4 regions of the Caecibacter sp. AF58-12pH5A genome follow, and region 2 is predicted to be linked to each of the others. Evidence: riboswitches for the same ligand, from Rfam matches in the RefSeq annotation. Region 2 holds a riboswitch; each other region holds the start of a gene.

Evidence for each region. A riboswitch is a leader RNA that binds a small molecule or an ion and turns the genes downstream of it on or off. The one in region 2 is predicted to bind S-adenosylmethionine.
Region 1: another riboswitch for S-adenosylmethionine. It lies ahead of metK (methionine adenosyltransferase); the one in region 2 lies ahead of PGX44_RS02185 (MetQ/NlpA family ABC transporter substrate-binding protein).
Region 3: another riboswitch for S-adenosylmethionine. It lies ahead of PGX44_RS05030 (methionine ABC transporter ATP-binding protein); the one in region 2 lies ahead of PGX44_RS02185 (MetQ/NlpA family ABC transporter substrate-binding protein).
Region 4: another riboswitch for S-adenosylmethionine. It lies ahead of PGX44_RS08460 (putative sulfate exporter family transporter); the one in region 2 lies ahead of PGX44_RS02185 (MetQ/NlpA family ABC transporter substrate-binding protein).

What each region holds. Positions count from the first base shown of each region.
Region 1 is NZ_JAQDBC010000011.1:32,202-35,792, reverse strand. Features, by position in the region: gene rpsU (30S ribosomal protein S21) at 1-177, opposite strand, end outside; gene metK (methionine adenosyltransferase) at 331-1,521, opposite strand; SAM riboswitch class I at 1,610-1,714, opposite strand; gene coaBC (bifunctional phosphopantothenoylcysteine decarboxylase/phosphopantothenate--cysteine ligase CoaBC) at 1,794-3,023, opposite strand; gene rpoZ (DNA-directed RNA polymerase subunit omega) at 3,037-3,246, opposite strand; gene gmk (guanylate kinase) at 3,260-3,591, opposite strand, start outside.
Region 2 is NZ_JAQDBC010000002.1:202,471-206,061, reverse strand. Features, by position in the region: gene PGX44_RS02195 (energy-coupling factor transporter transmembrane component T family protein) at 1-80, opposite strand, end outside; gene PGX44_RS02190 (energy-coupling factor ABC transporter ATP-binding protein) at 80-892, opposite strand; T-box leader at 939-1,191, opposite strand; SAM riboswitch class I at 1,434-1,528, shown strand; gene PGX44_RS02185 (MetQ/NlpA family ABC transporter substrate-binding protein) at 1,623-2,456, shown strand; gene metF (methylenetetrahydrofolate reductase [NAD(P)H]) at 2,502-3,359, shown strand; gene PGX44_RS02175 (heavy-metal-associated domain-containing protein) at 3,477-3,591, shown strand, end outside.
Region 3 is NZ_JAQDBC010000007.1:16,188-19,778, forward strand. Features, by position in the region: gene PGX44_RS05020 (MetQ/NlpA family ABC transporter substrate-binding protein) at 1-129, opposite strand, end outside; gene PGX44_RS05025 (methionine ABC transporter permease) at 155-808, opposite strand; gene PGX44_RS05030 (methionine ABC transporter ATP-binding protein) at 789-1,832, opposite strand; SAM riboswitch class I at 1,921-2,020, opposite strand; gene hpf (ribosome hibernation-promoting factor, HPF/YfiA family) at 2,246-2,770, shown strand; gene putP (sodium/proline symporter PutP) at 2,932-3,591, opposite strand, start outside.
Region 4 is NZ_JAQDBC010000017.1:2,889-6,479, forward strand. Features, by position in the region: gene PGX44_RS08455 (hypothetical protein) at 151-360, opposite strand; gene PGX44_RS08460 (putative sulfate exporter family transporter) at 421-1,899, opposite strand; SAM riboswitch class I at 1,993-2,099, opposite strand; gene rplS (50S ribosomal protein L19) at 3,537-3,591, opposite strand, start outside.

The DNA of each region.
Region 1 (3,591 bases), on a different contig from region 2:
TGCTCTATACTTCCGTTTCCGTGCTGCTTCAGATTTCTTCTTTCTACGTACGCTCGGTTTTTCGTAATGTTCGCGCTTCCGAACTTCGGAAAGAACACCTGCTTTTTGGCAAGAACGCTTGAAGCGGCGCAGTGCGCTGTCCAAAGATTCATTTTTACCAACTTTGATTTCTGCCATTCTCTATCCCTCCCTCCAAAATGTATGTTAGGGAGTGCTTTACTGCACACATTGAAATTATACCCAAAAAGAGCATTTTTGTCAATCTGTTAATGCAGGTATAATGACAAGTCATAGCTGGTACAGCCCCGTAAAAGAGCCATTCCTTCCCTATTATAAGCCTGCTTCCTGACGCAGGACGTCGGCTTTATCCGTCTTTTCCCAAGGCAGATCGACGTCTGTACGGCCGAAGTGGCCATAGGCAGCAGTCTGGCGATAAATCGGGCGCTGCAGGTCGAGCATTTCAATGATGCCGGCCGGACGCAGGTCGAAGTGTTTGTTGATCAATTTGGTAATGACATCGTTTTCCACTTTGCCAGTGCCAAAGGTTTCTACGTGAATGGAAACCGGGCGGGCTACGCCGATGGCATAAGCGAGCTGGATTTCTACTTTGTCAGCCAGGCCGGCAGCGACGATGTTTTTCGCTACGTAACGGGCTGCATAGGCTGCCGAACGGTCAACCTTTGTGGGATCCTTACCGGAGAAGCAGCCGCCGCCATGACGGGCCATGCCACCGTACGTATCGACGATGATCTTGCGGCCTGTCAGGCCCGAGTCGCCCTGCGGGCCGCCGATAACGAAACGGCCTGTCGGGTTGATGTAGAGCTTCGTCTTTTCATCGAAGAGGCCTTCCGGCAGAATCGGTTTAATGACGTGTTCGAGGAGATCCTTTTCGATCTGTTCCCGTGTTACTTCCGGGCTGTGCTGTGCCGAAATGACAATCGTATCGATGCGGACCGGTTTGCCATCTTCGTATTCTACGGTTACCTGCGTCTTGCCATCGGGACGAAGGTACGGCAGTGTGCCGTCTTTACGTACCTGTGCCAGGCGGCGTGCCAGGCGGTGTGCCAAGGAAATAGGCAACGGCATGTATTCCGGTGTTTCGTTCGAAGCATAGCCAAACATCATGCCCTGGTCACCGGCACCGATCGTATCGAATTTATCCTTTTCCCCTTCTTTAGCTTCCAGTGCTTCGTCTACGCCCATGGCAATATCGGAAGACTGTTCGTCCAGGGAGACAAGGATGCCGCACGTATCGCAGTCAAAACCATACTTTGCGCGGGTGTAGCCAATGTCGCGGATCGTTTCGCGGACGATGTGCGGAATATCGACGTAGCAGGTCGTAGAAATTTCCCCTACGACATGTACCATGCCGGTCGTAACGAGGGTTTCGCACGCTACGCGGGCGTTTTTGTCTTTAGCCAGAATTGCGTCGAGAATGCTGTCGGAAATCTGGTCGGCCATCTTGTCGGGATGACCTTCGGTAACGGATTCAGATGTAAAGAATTCGCGGTCTTTAGCCATTTGGTGGTTCCTCCTTTAAGTACTCTATATGCTGTCAGTGTTCATGTAGTTCCGTAAAAAAAAGCCCCTCAAAAGAGGGGCTTTTACACACCCATCTTCCAGTAGTTGCTACTGTTGGATTTAGCACCTTTCACGTGTATGAAGGTTGCTGCGGCATCACAGGGCCAATCCCTCCGCCGTCTCTTGATGGAACTATATTCTGTTTGACTTGTATTAGTATAAACGAAAGAGGACTAAAATGCAAGTACTTCGCATTAAAAAAGTAAACGCCTCTATTTGTCTTCCTGAGCTGCACATTTAGCAGCAACGAGCTTGGCAGCCCGGTCGACGATAATTTCAGCCAGTTCGAACTTGGTCATTTGCTGCAGCTCTTCCATCGTACCATCTGGGAAGAGAAGCGTGCCAATGTTCGTATCGCCTTGGAAGCCTGCACCCTTGACGCTGACGTCGTTGGCAACGAGCATATCCAGGTTCTTCTTTTTCAGCTTACCCTGGCCATAGGCGAGGACGTTCGTCGTTTCTGCAGCAAAGCCGACGAGGACCTGGTGCGTCTTGCGCTGGCCCAGGCCATAGAGAATGTCCGGGTTCTTTTCCAGGTTGATCGTCAATACGTCGTCGTTTTTCTTGATTTTATCCTTAGCCGGCGCAGCCGAACGGTAGTCCGCCACAGCCGCTGCCTTAACGACCAGATCGCAGTCGTCATAGTAGGCATCGACAGCTTCTTTCATGTCCCGCGTGCTGTTCACGTCAATACGGCGGCTTACACCGGCCGGTGTCGTCAGGTTATCTGTAGAGCCACAGATCAATGTTACATCGGCGCCAGCCAGGACGGCAGCCTTGGCAATGGCAAAGCCCATGCGGCCGCTGGAATGGTTGCCAATAAAGCGGACCGGATCGATCGGTTCCCGCGTACCACCGGCCGTAACGATGACCTTGCGGCCCTTGAGAGCCGTACCCATGCAAGCCACCAGTTCAATCTGGTCGACGATGGCTTCCGGTTCAGGCAGACGGCCTACGCCAATAATGCCACAGGCCAAATGGCCGCTGGCCGGTTCCATAATATGGTAGCCAAATTTCTTCAATTTAGCCATATTTTCCTGCACGATAGGATTGAGGTACATATTGCTGTTCATAGCCGGCACAAAGAGCACCGGTGCCTTCGTAGCCATAATCGTCGTTGTCAGCATATCATCGGCAATGCCGCCTGCGACCTTGCCCAGGACGTTGGCCGTAGCCGGCGCGACGACAAAGAGGTCGGCCCAGCGAGCCAAGGCGATGTGTTCTACGTTGAATTCCTGGACTTCGTCAAACATGTGAACCGCCACAGGATTGCCCGTTATGTTGCGCAGTGTCAGGGGCGTAATGAATTTTGTCGCGCTTTCCGTCATGATGCACTTGACCTCTGCGCCGCGGTGACCTAGGAGGCTGGCAATCTGGGCTGCCTTAAAGGCCGAAATGCCGCCGGTAATGCCGAGGACAATTCGTTTGTGTTCCAGAAGCATGGCAGAGCCCTCCTTATTTGATGCCCGATTTCGGCGCTTCGTAGGTAATCTTGCCCTGATCGATTTCTTCCATCGCAATGGAGACGACTTTCGTCGTTTCTACGTCTACGAGGGGTTCGTCACCGTCTACGAGCTGGCGTGCCCGTTTAGCAGCCAGGGTAACGAGGGTATATTTGCTGTCTACGTGTTTCATGAGCGATTCGAGGGTCGGTTTAATCAACATAATGGCATCTCTCCTATTTTTTGTATAAATCTCGGACAGTCGCAATCTTTTGGGCATTACGCGACGTCTTCAGTGCTTCGGCCGTCAAAATGGCCGAGGCCTGGTCAATGGCGACCTGCAGGTCGTCGTTGACGATGAGGTAATCGTATTTTTCAATCCACGCCAGCTCGTCACTGGCTTTGGCCAAACGGCCGCAAATGGTTTCTTCTGCATCCGTATGACGGCTGCGCAGACGGTTGGCTAGTACGTCCATGCTCGGCGGTACAATGTAAATCAACAAGGCCTGGGGATAGCGCTGGCGTACCTGCATAGCCCCTTGGATGTCGATTTCCAGCATCACGTGGT
Region 2 (3,591 bases):
ACGGGCGTATGGATGACGAGAGCCCAGAAAGAGAAGGCTGCCGTGCCAATCAGTTTCGTTACAGGTACAAAACGCTGCATCATTTTTGGCCTCCTAGTTTCTGCAGCATAGCTGCCGTAAAATCCTTCATGGACTTGCAATAAGGCAGGCCCGGTACGGACAGGGACAAGGTAACGGAATCGGGCCGGCTAAGACCCAGATCATAGAGATCATCCCGCTTGGTAAAGAGCTCTTCCGGTGTGCCGTCAAAGGCCTTCGTATGATGGCCAATGACCAGGACGCGGTGACAGTATTCGGCGAAAATATCCATGTCGTGGCTGATGATGAGGACCGTCAGTCCTTGACGGTTCAATTTGGTCAAGAGCTGCATGAGGTCTTCCTTATCGGCACTGTCCTGACCACTCGTCGGTTCATCGAGAATGAGATACTGCGTGTGCATGGCAATGGCAGAGGCAATGGCAACGCGCTGTTTTTCGCCACGGTTTAAATTAGGCGGATAGGCATCGGCCAGGTCCGACAGGCCCGTCTGTTCCAGTGCTGCTTGTACAGAGGCTTCAATTTCATCAGCCTGACGGCCAAACTGCTGTGGCCCATAGGCGACTTCATCCCGTACGGTCGGGCGAAACATCTGCCGTTCCGGCCGCTGGAACACATAGCCAATGAAAGCACTGCGCCGGGACGCATCGTCTTCATTGATAATTTTGCCATCATAGCGGATTTCACCGGAAACGGGCTTTTCCAGGCCCATGAGCAGCCGCGTCACCGTCGTTTTGCCACAACCGTTACGGCCGCCTAAGCCAATGAACTCACCGGCACCTATTTCTACATTCATATGTTCCAGAATAGGAGTCCCATTCCCATAACGAAAACAGACATCCCGCATTTCTAACATAGGTCTTCTCTCCTTTTTACGACAATAAAAAAACCTTCCATCCCCTGACAGGGACGAAAGGTTGAATCTTCCGCGGTACCACCCACATTGGCTCGTACGAGCCCAGCTCTGCATGTACAGCATAACGCGATACACGGTTCTTTGATAGCGGTGGAACTACACCGTCGAACCCTACTGGTTACCGTTCAGGCCGCATCTCCCGAATCCATTCCATCTGCTGACCTAGGGCCGAACTTTCACTACCATCGGCTCGCTGTACCTGTCGTTGCACATGTACTCGTTTCGTTCATCGATACTTACTCATATAGTTTACTTGTAATTATACGTTCTTTTCCCGTAAAGTCAAGGGCATAGGCAGGAAAGCCCGTCAGCCCGGGCATGTGTCGTGCCGGATTTCGCATATAAGTATTCCTATTTATATATTTTTGTCATATCATTTTTCTTATATTGACAAATTTTCTCTACATGATACAATCAATATCAACAATTTCATTAGCAGTGGCTTCTATACGATTGACTTGTACAGATGAGCTTCATTGCGCTTTTATCCAGAGTGGTGGAGGGACTGGCCCTATGAAACCCGGCAACCGATTACACGGTGCCAATTCCTGCGGAAGCAATTCCGATAGATAAAGAAAACGCAGACTCTTTCTCTCTCGGGAAAGGGTCTTTTTCTTTTCTATCCGAATCGATTCATTATATATTCCATAATCAAGGAGGCCTAACGTATATGAAAAAACTACACATTTTTACACTGGCTGCAGCCACGATGCTCTTATCCTTTTCCGTTCTCTTAAGCGGCTGTGGCGGTGATAAGCCTACAGGCGGTCACGAGGTTTCACACAACACTAAGATCACCGTCGGTGCCACGCCGGTACCGCATGGGGAAATTCTGGCACAGATCAAACCACTCTTAGCCGCAAAGGGGATTGACCTCAACGTCGTCGAATTCACCGATTATGTCAAGCCTAACCTGGCTTTAAATGACAAGGAAATCGATGCCAACTTCTTCCAGCACCAGCCCTACATGGACAAATTCAATGCCGAACATGGCACCAACCTCGTAGCCCTGTGCAAGGTACACATCGAACCGATGGGCATTTATTCCAAAAAGATTACCAGCCTGGATCAGCTGCCGGACGGTGCCAAGGTAGCCATTCCCAATGACCCGACCAATGGCGGCCGGGCGCTCCTGATCTTGCAAAAGGCTGGCCTCATCAGCCTCAAAGATGGCGGCAGCATCTCTTCTACCGTCCAGGACATTGTCAAAAATGACAAACACCTGCAGTTCGTCGAACTGGAAGCCGCTCAGATTCCCCGTTCACTGGAAGACGTAGACATTGCCCTGATCAATACGAACTTCGCCCTCGAAGCCGGTCTCAATCCGCTGAAGGACGCTCTCTTTATCGAAGATAAGGACTCGCCCTATGCCAACATTCTGGCCGTCCGGGCAGGCGATGAAAATCGTCCGGAAATCAAAGAGCTCCAGCAAGCCCTGCAATCACCGGAAGTAAAGAAATTCATCGAAGATAAGTATCAGGGCGCCATCCTCGCCAGCTTCTAACGCCTAACCCAGTCAGACTATACCAAAAAAAAGGAAGCCTATGTTATGAAAACCTGTGATCTCTTTGCCAAAAAAACTGTCTTTTCCTTTGAAGTCTTTCCGCCAAAAAAGGACATGCCTGTAGAAACGGTTTTTCCTACCCTCACGGAGCTAAGCAAGCTGTCGCCTGATTTTATCAGCGTCACCTGCGGTGCCGGCGGCCAGGGCGGAACACGGACCGTAGAGGTAGCCAGCCGCATCAAAAAGCTGGGCTGCGAAACAGCGGCCCACTTGCCGTGCATCAACTTGGACCAAAACGATGTCCGCTCTATTTTGCAGGAATTAAAAAAGGAAGGCATTGAAAATATCCTTGCTCTGCGCGGTGACCGCACGCCGGACATTGAGCCAAAACACGATTTTGCCCACGCCAGCGATCTCATTTCCTTCATCCGCCAGGAGACCGGCGACGACTTCAATATCATCGGCGCCTGCTATCCCGAAGGCCACCAGGCAGCCAAAAATTTGCAGGCCGATATTGACGCCCTGAAGATCAAAGTAGAGGCCGGGGCGAGCGAGCTCATTTCCCAGCTCTTCTTTGATAACGCGTGCTTTTATTCCTTCCTGGAAAAAAAGGAAAAGGCCGGCATTCACGTTCCTATCGAAGCAGGCATCATGCCCGTGACGAACAAAAAGCAAATTGAACGCATGGTTACTCTCTGCGGTGCTTCCTTGCCCCTTAAGTTCCAAAAGATTCTGACCAAATACGGCCACGACAACATTGCCTTGCGCGATGCAGGCATTGCCTATGCCATCGATCAGATTGTCGATCTCTTGGCTAATGGCGTCGACGGCGTACACATTTATACGATGAACAGCCCTTACGTAGCGGAACGCATTACGTCCGCCGTCAAGACACTGCTCTAAGTGTCACCTTCCTAAGCCCCCTGCCACGCAGCAGGGGGCTTACTTGTTTTTCCCTTATGGCTCTTGTATAATACAATTAGAATAACATTCATTATCATATTCTAGGAGGCGTTTTACGTGGGATTCTTCAGTAATTTATTCGGTGGCTCTCCGGAAGGGCAGGAAAAGTTTGTATATATTCAAGGCATGATGTGCCAAAACTGTGCTGAGCATGTAACAGAAGCCTTGCTGG
Region 3 (3,591 bases), on a different contig from region 2:
AATTTCTTTGTTGGCGTCCTTAGAGGAAGATGACGAAGCGGAATCACTGGAATTGCCGCAGCCTGCAGCGAAGAGGCAAATAGAGGCGGCCGCTGCGAAAACGAGGGCCTTTTTGAGAGAAATAAACATAGCTGAAAACACTCCTTATATATACTTATTTTTTATTCTTCTTGTGGGAGGCAAAGTCGCCAATGCCCTGGATCAGGTTGACACCGATGACCAGGATGATGATTGTTGCCAGCATGACGTCAGCCTGGAAACGCTGGTAACCGTAGCGGATGGCAATATCCCCAAGACCACCGCCGCCGATGGCACCGGCCATAGCCGACGCACCGATGAGGTTGACGATGAGCACGGTGATATTGTTGATGATCGTCGGCAGCGCTTCCGGCAGGAGTACCTTGCGGATGATCTGCAAGGGCGAGGCGCCCATGGCTTCGGCTGCTTCGACGAGGCCGAAATCGACGTCGCGGATACTCGTTTCTACGAGACGGCTCAGGAAAGGAATGGCGACGATGGTCAGCGGTACGCACGCAGCCGTCGTGCCGATGGATGTGCCGGCAATGAGACGGGTCAGCGGAATGATAGCTACCATGAGGATGATGAACGGAATAGAGCGGATGATATTGACGATGGTGCTGAAAATCTGGTTGATGAACCGGTTTTCCAGTATATGGCCCTTGCCGGTAATAACCAGCGTTACACCGAGGGGAATGCCGATGATGGCAGCAATGATAGTAGAAACAGAGACCATGAAGAGCGTTTCTTCAATGCCCTGTATCATCAGTTTAATGAGTTCTGGGGACATATCCTAATACCTCGCTTTCAATAGGCTGTGTTTTGATGTAGGCAAATGCTTTTGCCTGTGCTTCCATATCGCCCATGATGACGACGATGAGGTAGCCAAAGGGCACATCCTGGATGTAGTCGATATTGCCGTAGAGGACGCTTACGTCAAGATTGAACTTGCGGGCAATGTTGACGACGAGCGGTTCGTTTGTGACCAGGCCCTTGAAGCGGAAACGTACGAGCATATCCCGGTCCGGTGCAGGCTGGTCAGACACGCCGAGCTTGCGGATGCCCTGGGGCAGTTCCATATTGACGACAGATTTGACAAATTCCTTCATCGTTTCCGACGTAGGGCTGGCAAAGATGTCGATAACGCGGCCCTGTTCTTTAATGACGCCGCCTTCAATAACGGCGACGCGGTCGCAAATGGCTTTGATAACGGCCATTTCGTGGGTAATGATGACGATGGTAATGCCCAGACGCTTGTTGATATCCTTCAGGAGTTCCAAAATAGACTGTGTCGTCTGCGGATCCAAGGCCGATGTGGCTTCGTCGCAGAGGAGAATCTTCGGATCGCTGGCCAGGGCGCGGGCAATGCCGACACGCTGTTTCTGACCGCCAGAGAGCTGGGACGGGTAGTTGTACTGCCGGTCTGTCAGGCCGACCAGTTCGAGGAGGGATTCGACCTTGCTGGCAATGACTTCCTTGGAAGCGCCAATCAGTTCCAGCGGGAAGGCAATGTTATCAAAGACTGTACGCGACGAAAGCAGGTTGAAGTGCTGGAAAATCATGCCGATGTTTTTGCGTTCGGCCCGCAGCTGGCTGTCGGACATGGACGTCAGTTCTTTGTCGTCAATGATGACTTTGCCGCTTGTCGGTTTTTCCAGCATGTTGATGCAGCGGACGAGGGTCGATTTGCCGGCGCCGCTCTTGCCGATTATGCCGAAGATTTCGCCGTCGTTGATGGTCAGCGAGATCCCTTTTAGAGCCTGGACGTGTGTTTTGCCGCCGTAGGTCTTGGTAATGTTCTCAAAAGTTATCACAAGATCAACTCCTTACTTAATTTTCCTAGTGATCGTTATTTCATAAAAAAAGCCGTCAACAGATGCTGACGGTAGAATTACTGCGATCATTTCATCTGCCGGATACATTCCGCTGGACTTGGCACCTTCCCACGTAGGGGGTTGCCGCAACGTCATAGGGCCATTCCCTCGATTGCTCTGGATGAATACACTATGGAATTACTGTCCTGTATCATAGCACGGGGACAGGGCCTTGTCAATATCTAAATTGGAATACCGTTCGAGAAAGAAAAAATAATTATAATTTTTTTCCTCGGATTAGCAGGAATTAACAAAGTGATGTGGAATACTATATATATCAGGAGCGAAGTATTCAAATCTTAAGCATGGATGGTTTGAAAAATGAGGCTCCTCGCGAAAGGAAGGGATTTTTTATGGCAACAATCGTTAGAGGTAAGAATCTGGAAATTACACCGGCATTAAAAGATTACGTTTTGAAACATGAAAAAAAGGTAACGAAATACTTCGAAAATGAAGTGAATGTGCAGGCTCTTCTTTCCGTCGAAAAAGATCGTAAAATTGCAGAAATCACGTTGAAGGTAGACGGCGTCGTCCTCCGTGGTGTAGAAGCCAACGATGACATGTATGCCGCTATTGATCTGGTGTACGATAAGATGATCCGCCAGATTCATAAGTATAAAACAAAGATTGCCCGCCGTATGAAGGGCGGCTCCTTCCATGATGCTATGGTCGAAGGACCGGCTGTACCGGAAGAAGATTTTGAAATTGCCCGTGTCAAGAAATTCGCTGCCCGTCCTATGGACGTAGAAGAAGCTATTCTGCAGATGAATCTCGTCGGCCACGATTTCTTTGTTTTCCTCAATTCGGAAACGGAAGCCATTAACGTCGTATACAAACGGAAACACGGCAAATATGGCTTAATCGAACCGGAATATTAATAGTGATCACTTTTTTTCCTGTCATCTCAGGTGCCATACAGAAAGGGTTCAGACTTCGCAGTCTGGACCCTTTTTCTAATGTTCCCTGGCGCGGATTTGCCGGGCCTATATAAAAAACAGCCGTACCAGGACGGGCCTGATACGGCTGTTTTGCAGTTCTATTATTTTTCGTCGTTTCCTTTGAGGAGAGTGATTTTTTGCTTCAAGCTCACGGCCTGGTCAAATTCAGCCTGGATTTCTGCACTGGGCGGTGCATCCAGCTTGCTGACGACGTAAATGGCAATGAGGGAGAAGATAAAGCCCGGCACGATTTCGTAAAGGCCGAACCAGGCAAACTGTTTCCAAATGAGGACCGTCAGGCCACCGACGACAATACCTGCCAGGGCACCGTTTTTGGTCATCCGTTTCCAGAAGAGGGAAAGGAGGATGCACGGACCAAAGGCGGCACCAAAACCAGCCCAGGCGTAGGCAACCATGGTGAGGATGTAGTTGTTCGGGTCGAGGCCGAGGATGATGGCCAGGGCAGCGACGACGAGAACCGTAATGCGGCTCACGAGAATCAGTTCCTTGTCGCTGGCATCCTTGCGGATGAAGGCATTGTAGAAGTCCTTGGAAATGGCCGATGCCGTAACCAGAAGCTGTGACGATGCCGTACTCATAATGGCGGCCAACACGGCAGACCAGATGAGACCAGCTACGAAGGGCGGGAAGAGCTGTTCACTCATGACGAGGAAAACTTTTTCTGCATCGGCCCCTTGGAGCGGAGTATCGAGGACGACCTTACCGACGAGGCCGACGAGAACGGCAGCGGCCAGGGAAAT
Region 4 (3,591 bases), on a different contig from region 2:
AAGCAGCTGCCTATGTGGAAAAGATCAAAGCTAGGGAAGAAATGTTTTGATTGCCTGAAAATGTAAAAGGAGCCTATGCACTACGAGCTTCCCCCGAAGCTGGTGTGCACAGGCTCTTTTAAAATTCCTCGTTCTTTTCCCGGGTGAAGCTTAGATTACTTCAAAGGCCAGGATGAATGCGGCCATGAGGACGATGCCCGGGCCAAAGGAGTACGCGCAAAGTTTCTTTTCAATGGGCTGCAAGGGAAAGTATTCGTCTTCGTCCAGGTCCATTTCTGCGCGGTTCCGTTCTACGCTGATTTCGTTGTTCTGATGTTTATAATAATATTCGTCTGCTGTTGCTAAGCGTTCTGCTGCCATGTGTAATTCCCCCTCTAAAATCTACGATATGTTGATACTACGAAATGTGTCCCCTCTTGCTTAAACAGTTGGCGGTACGATGCCGTGATAGAAAATCCAGGAAATGATGAGGCCGACCCAGATGATGAAGCCTACGAGCGCAATGGCATAGACGCCGACGACGCGGCCCAGGCCTGCGTGCCAGAGCTTACGTACGTTGGTGACGAGGCCAATGGAGAAAAAGCAAAGGCCGAAGAAGATGCTGCGCAGGAGGTTGGCCTGGCCGGCGCCTGCTTTAGCTGCAGAGACGATGTCCGGGAAGACATAGCCGGCGGCAAACATGAGGACCAAGGCGGCAACGAAGCCGATGATGAATTTCGGGAAGCGTTCCCAAATTTCCCGTTTTGATACGTGTGCGCTACCGCCCTGAGCCGTGCGGCTGTTGAGGTGGTAGACGGACCAGACGACGGCGAGGATGAAGGACCAGACGCCGATGAAGACATCGATGAAGACCTTTGATGTTGTCGTGGCCATGAGGATCCAGCCTTCCTGGTAGTTCACGCCGTATTGCTGCAGGGCTGCGTTGCGGATCAGTGTGTCCGCAATGGCACCGGAGGCGACGGCACCGCCATCACTCTTGACGACCAGGCCGAGCCACGAGCCGGCTACCATAGGTTCTCCGGAAAGGAAGAAGGCTGCCGCAAAGGGCAGGACCAAAAGCTCTACGGCGACGAAAACGATAATGACGGAAGCCAGGATGGTCGGTACGATTTGCCGGACCCGGATTGCACTGCCTGTAGCAATGGCTGCGGCGACGCCGCAGATGGAAATGCCTGACGCCATCGGTGCTGCCCATTCAGGCGTAAAGTGAAAGAACTTACGGGCAATGAAGTAAACCACAGGCCAGTAAATGAGGTAGGCTTCGACGACGGCGCACATGCCACGGATGATGACCGTACTGGCCAGGCTCATGGCGCTGATGGTCTGGATGCCGATGTTCATGCCAAGGATGACGATGCCGGTCTTGATGTACCATTCCGGCTTGGCGGCGTCTGAAAGAAAACGGGAAATCTTAGGAAAGAAGTTGCCAATAATGAGTCCGGCTAAGAGAGCCACGACGAAGCCCAGTTCGCCCAAGCTCAAGGACCAGGGAATCTGGAAGGCTTCGCGCTTGTTCGGCGTAGCGGCCAAGTAGGCGTAGTTGCCAATAATGTTGGAAATAATAGTAATCCAGTAAATGACGGTCAGGCCGAGGGCGAATTTCTTTACTTTTGTCCCCATGAAGTAGGCCCCAATGGTCGTAACGGCTAAGACGAAAAGGTAGGCTGCCACTACGGAGCCCAGTCCGCCGAGCCAGGCAAATTCCCCCGAATTGGCCTTGACGGCTTGAAGCGGATCGATCCAGACGCCAAAGGATGGCACCCAGCCTAATACGTTAATACCTAAAATCTGGCTAGAGCCGAGTACGGATATAAATAACCCGAGCCACACGGCCCACCAATCTTCACTGCTTAAGAGGCTGGAACGATGCGCAGCCTCTGTATATGTCCCCTGTGCCATATACGAAAACACCCCTATCTTTTTATGATTGTTTGTAAAAAAAAGCGCACTACCCAGACAGATAGTACGCGCATATGCCATGCACTTAACCCCTACTCATCTGTCAGGTATTAGATCCTGCTGGAATTGGCACCTTCCTGCCCTCACAGGAGGTTGCCGCAGCGTCATAAGGCCAGTCCTTCAGCTGCTCTGGATGATTTGTGTGCAATTCAGTTTTGATACGGTTCTTGTTGTATCAGCACACTAGGAGCTACAACAACAACACATGATGTAATTTTTTACGTAAGTCATGATTAATACCCCTCTTCTGCCCCTCAGCAGAATTTTCTTTTTTGAATTGGTGAAGCAAACATTGCAATGTTTACGGTTATGGTACACTATGCGTTGCGTCTTGTCAAGAGGGATTTTAGAATAAAGTTCTAAAAGTTGAAACTTTTTTCACGTACTTCATAAAGGCCTATAATCAGGCTTTTTTATGACTAGCGACCTAGGAATAACAGCATTTAGCTTTCTGCAACGGTACAGGTATAGTTGTACAAATTTCTATCATGTCCGTGTGGGATATACATGTATTTCCCTATCTGAAAAAGAAAAAAACGCCCTCGTGAAGCGTGGCGTCGTTGTAATTCTATGAATGTGTTGCCCTTGCCACACGAAGAAAGGCCTCGCAGTTTCCGTCATTTCTAAAGGAATTGTCCTGCCGTAACACGAGCGATGAACTGCAGCGCATGACACGCAGGAAGATTTTCTGCGTATATTGCAGGAACGTGTCATTTTCCAGCGTAGTTGGATAAGGACAAGTCCGTGTACAAGGCGGATTGGGTGTTATGAAGGGCTGGCGTGAGAGCTTTTTTGGGAGTTCAATGGGCTGATGGGTGTGAGGAATTTTTGTTTTGCTTATGAAAAAGAGAAAATCGAGAGAATTTTTTAATCTGCTGAAAATACAAAAAGAGCCTATGCAGCAGTAGCTTTCTCCAAAGCCACCATACTGCATAGACTCCTTTTCTACAGTTTTTCCTATAGAGGTGCCTCTACCACAGTACCTTCCACTGAAGATGCTAGGTAGTTCAGTTCCTCATGTGTATTGTATCAATTTTTTTCGTAGGTTTCAAGGGATGTGGGCGTTATGGGTGCTTCGGTTTTCCGTCGATTAGTGATTAATTAACGTTATGGTTGTCCCGTTGGCTCCGGGCTTGAAATTCTTTCAAGCTCGGAGTGATTAGGCCGTAACGCCCGCACACGGGATCGGCTTAATGCGTGAAATTTTTTCACGCATTAAGTAGTGACGGCGTAACACGCGCACGGGATTGGCTCCATGCGTGAATTTTTTTCACGCATGGAGTAGTGACGGCGTAACGCCCGCACGGGGGCGTTACGCCTCTTTCCCCCATTACTTGCGCAACGGGTACCTTCCCCTTTTTGTCTATCCACGTTATGGTTGTACCGTTTCCCTCTCTCCCCCGAGGCTGCGCCTCGCGGACTCTCCCCGCTTTGTCTATCACCTTTATGGCGGCTCATTTCGCCTCTTCCCCACGAGGCTGCGCCTCGCGTACCTTCCCCCCAGGGAAGGCTATGCAAAACAGGAGCCCTTTTTTGAGGGCTCCTGTTTTCTGTTCTTGTAATAGGAAGTTCTGTTATTACCGACGTTCGCGGATACGGGCAGCTTTGCCTGTAAGGCCGCGCAGGTAATTC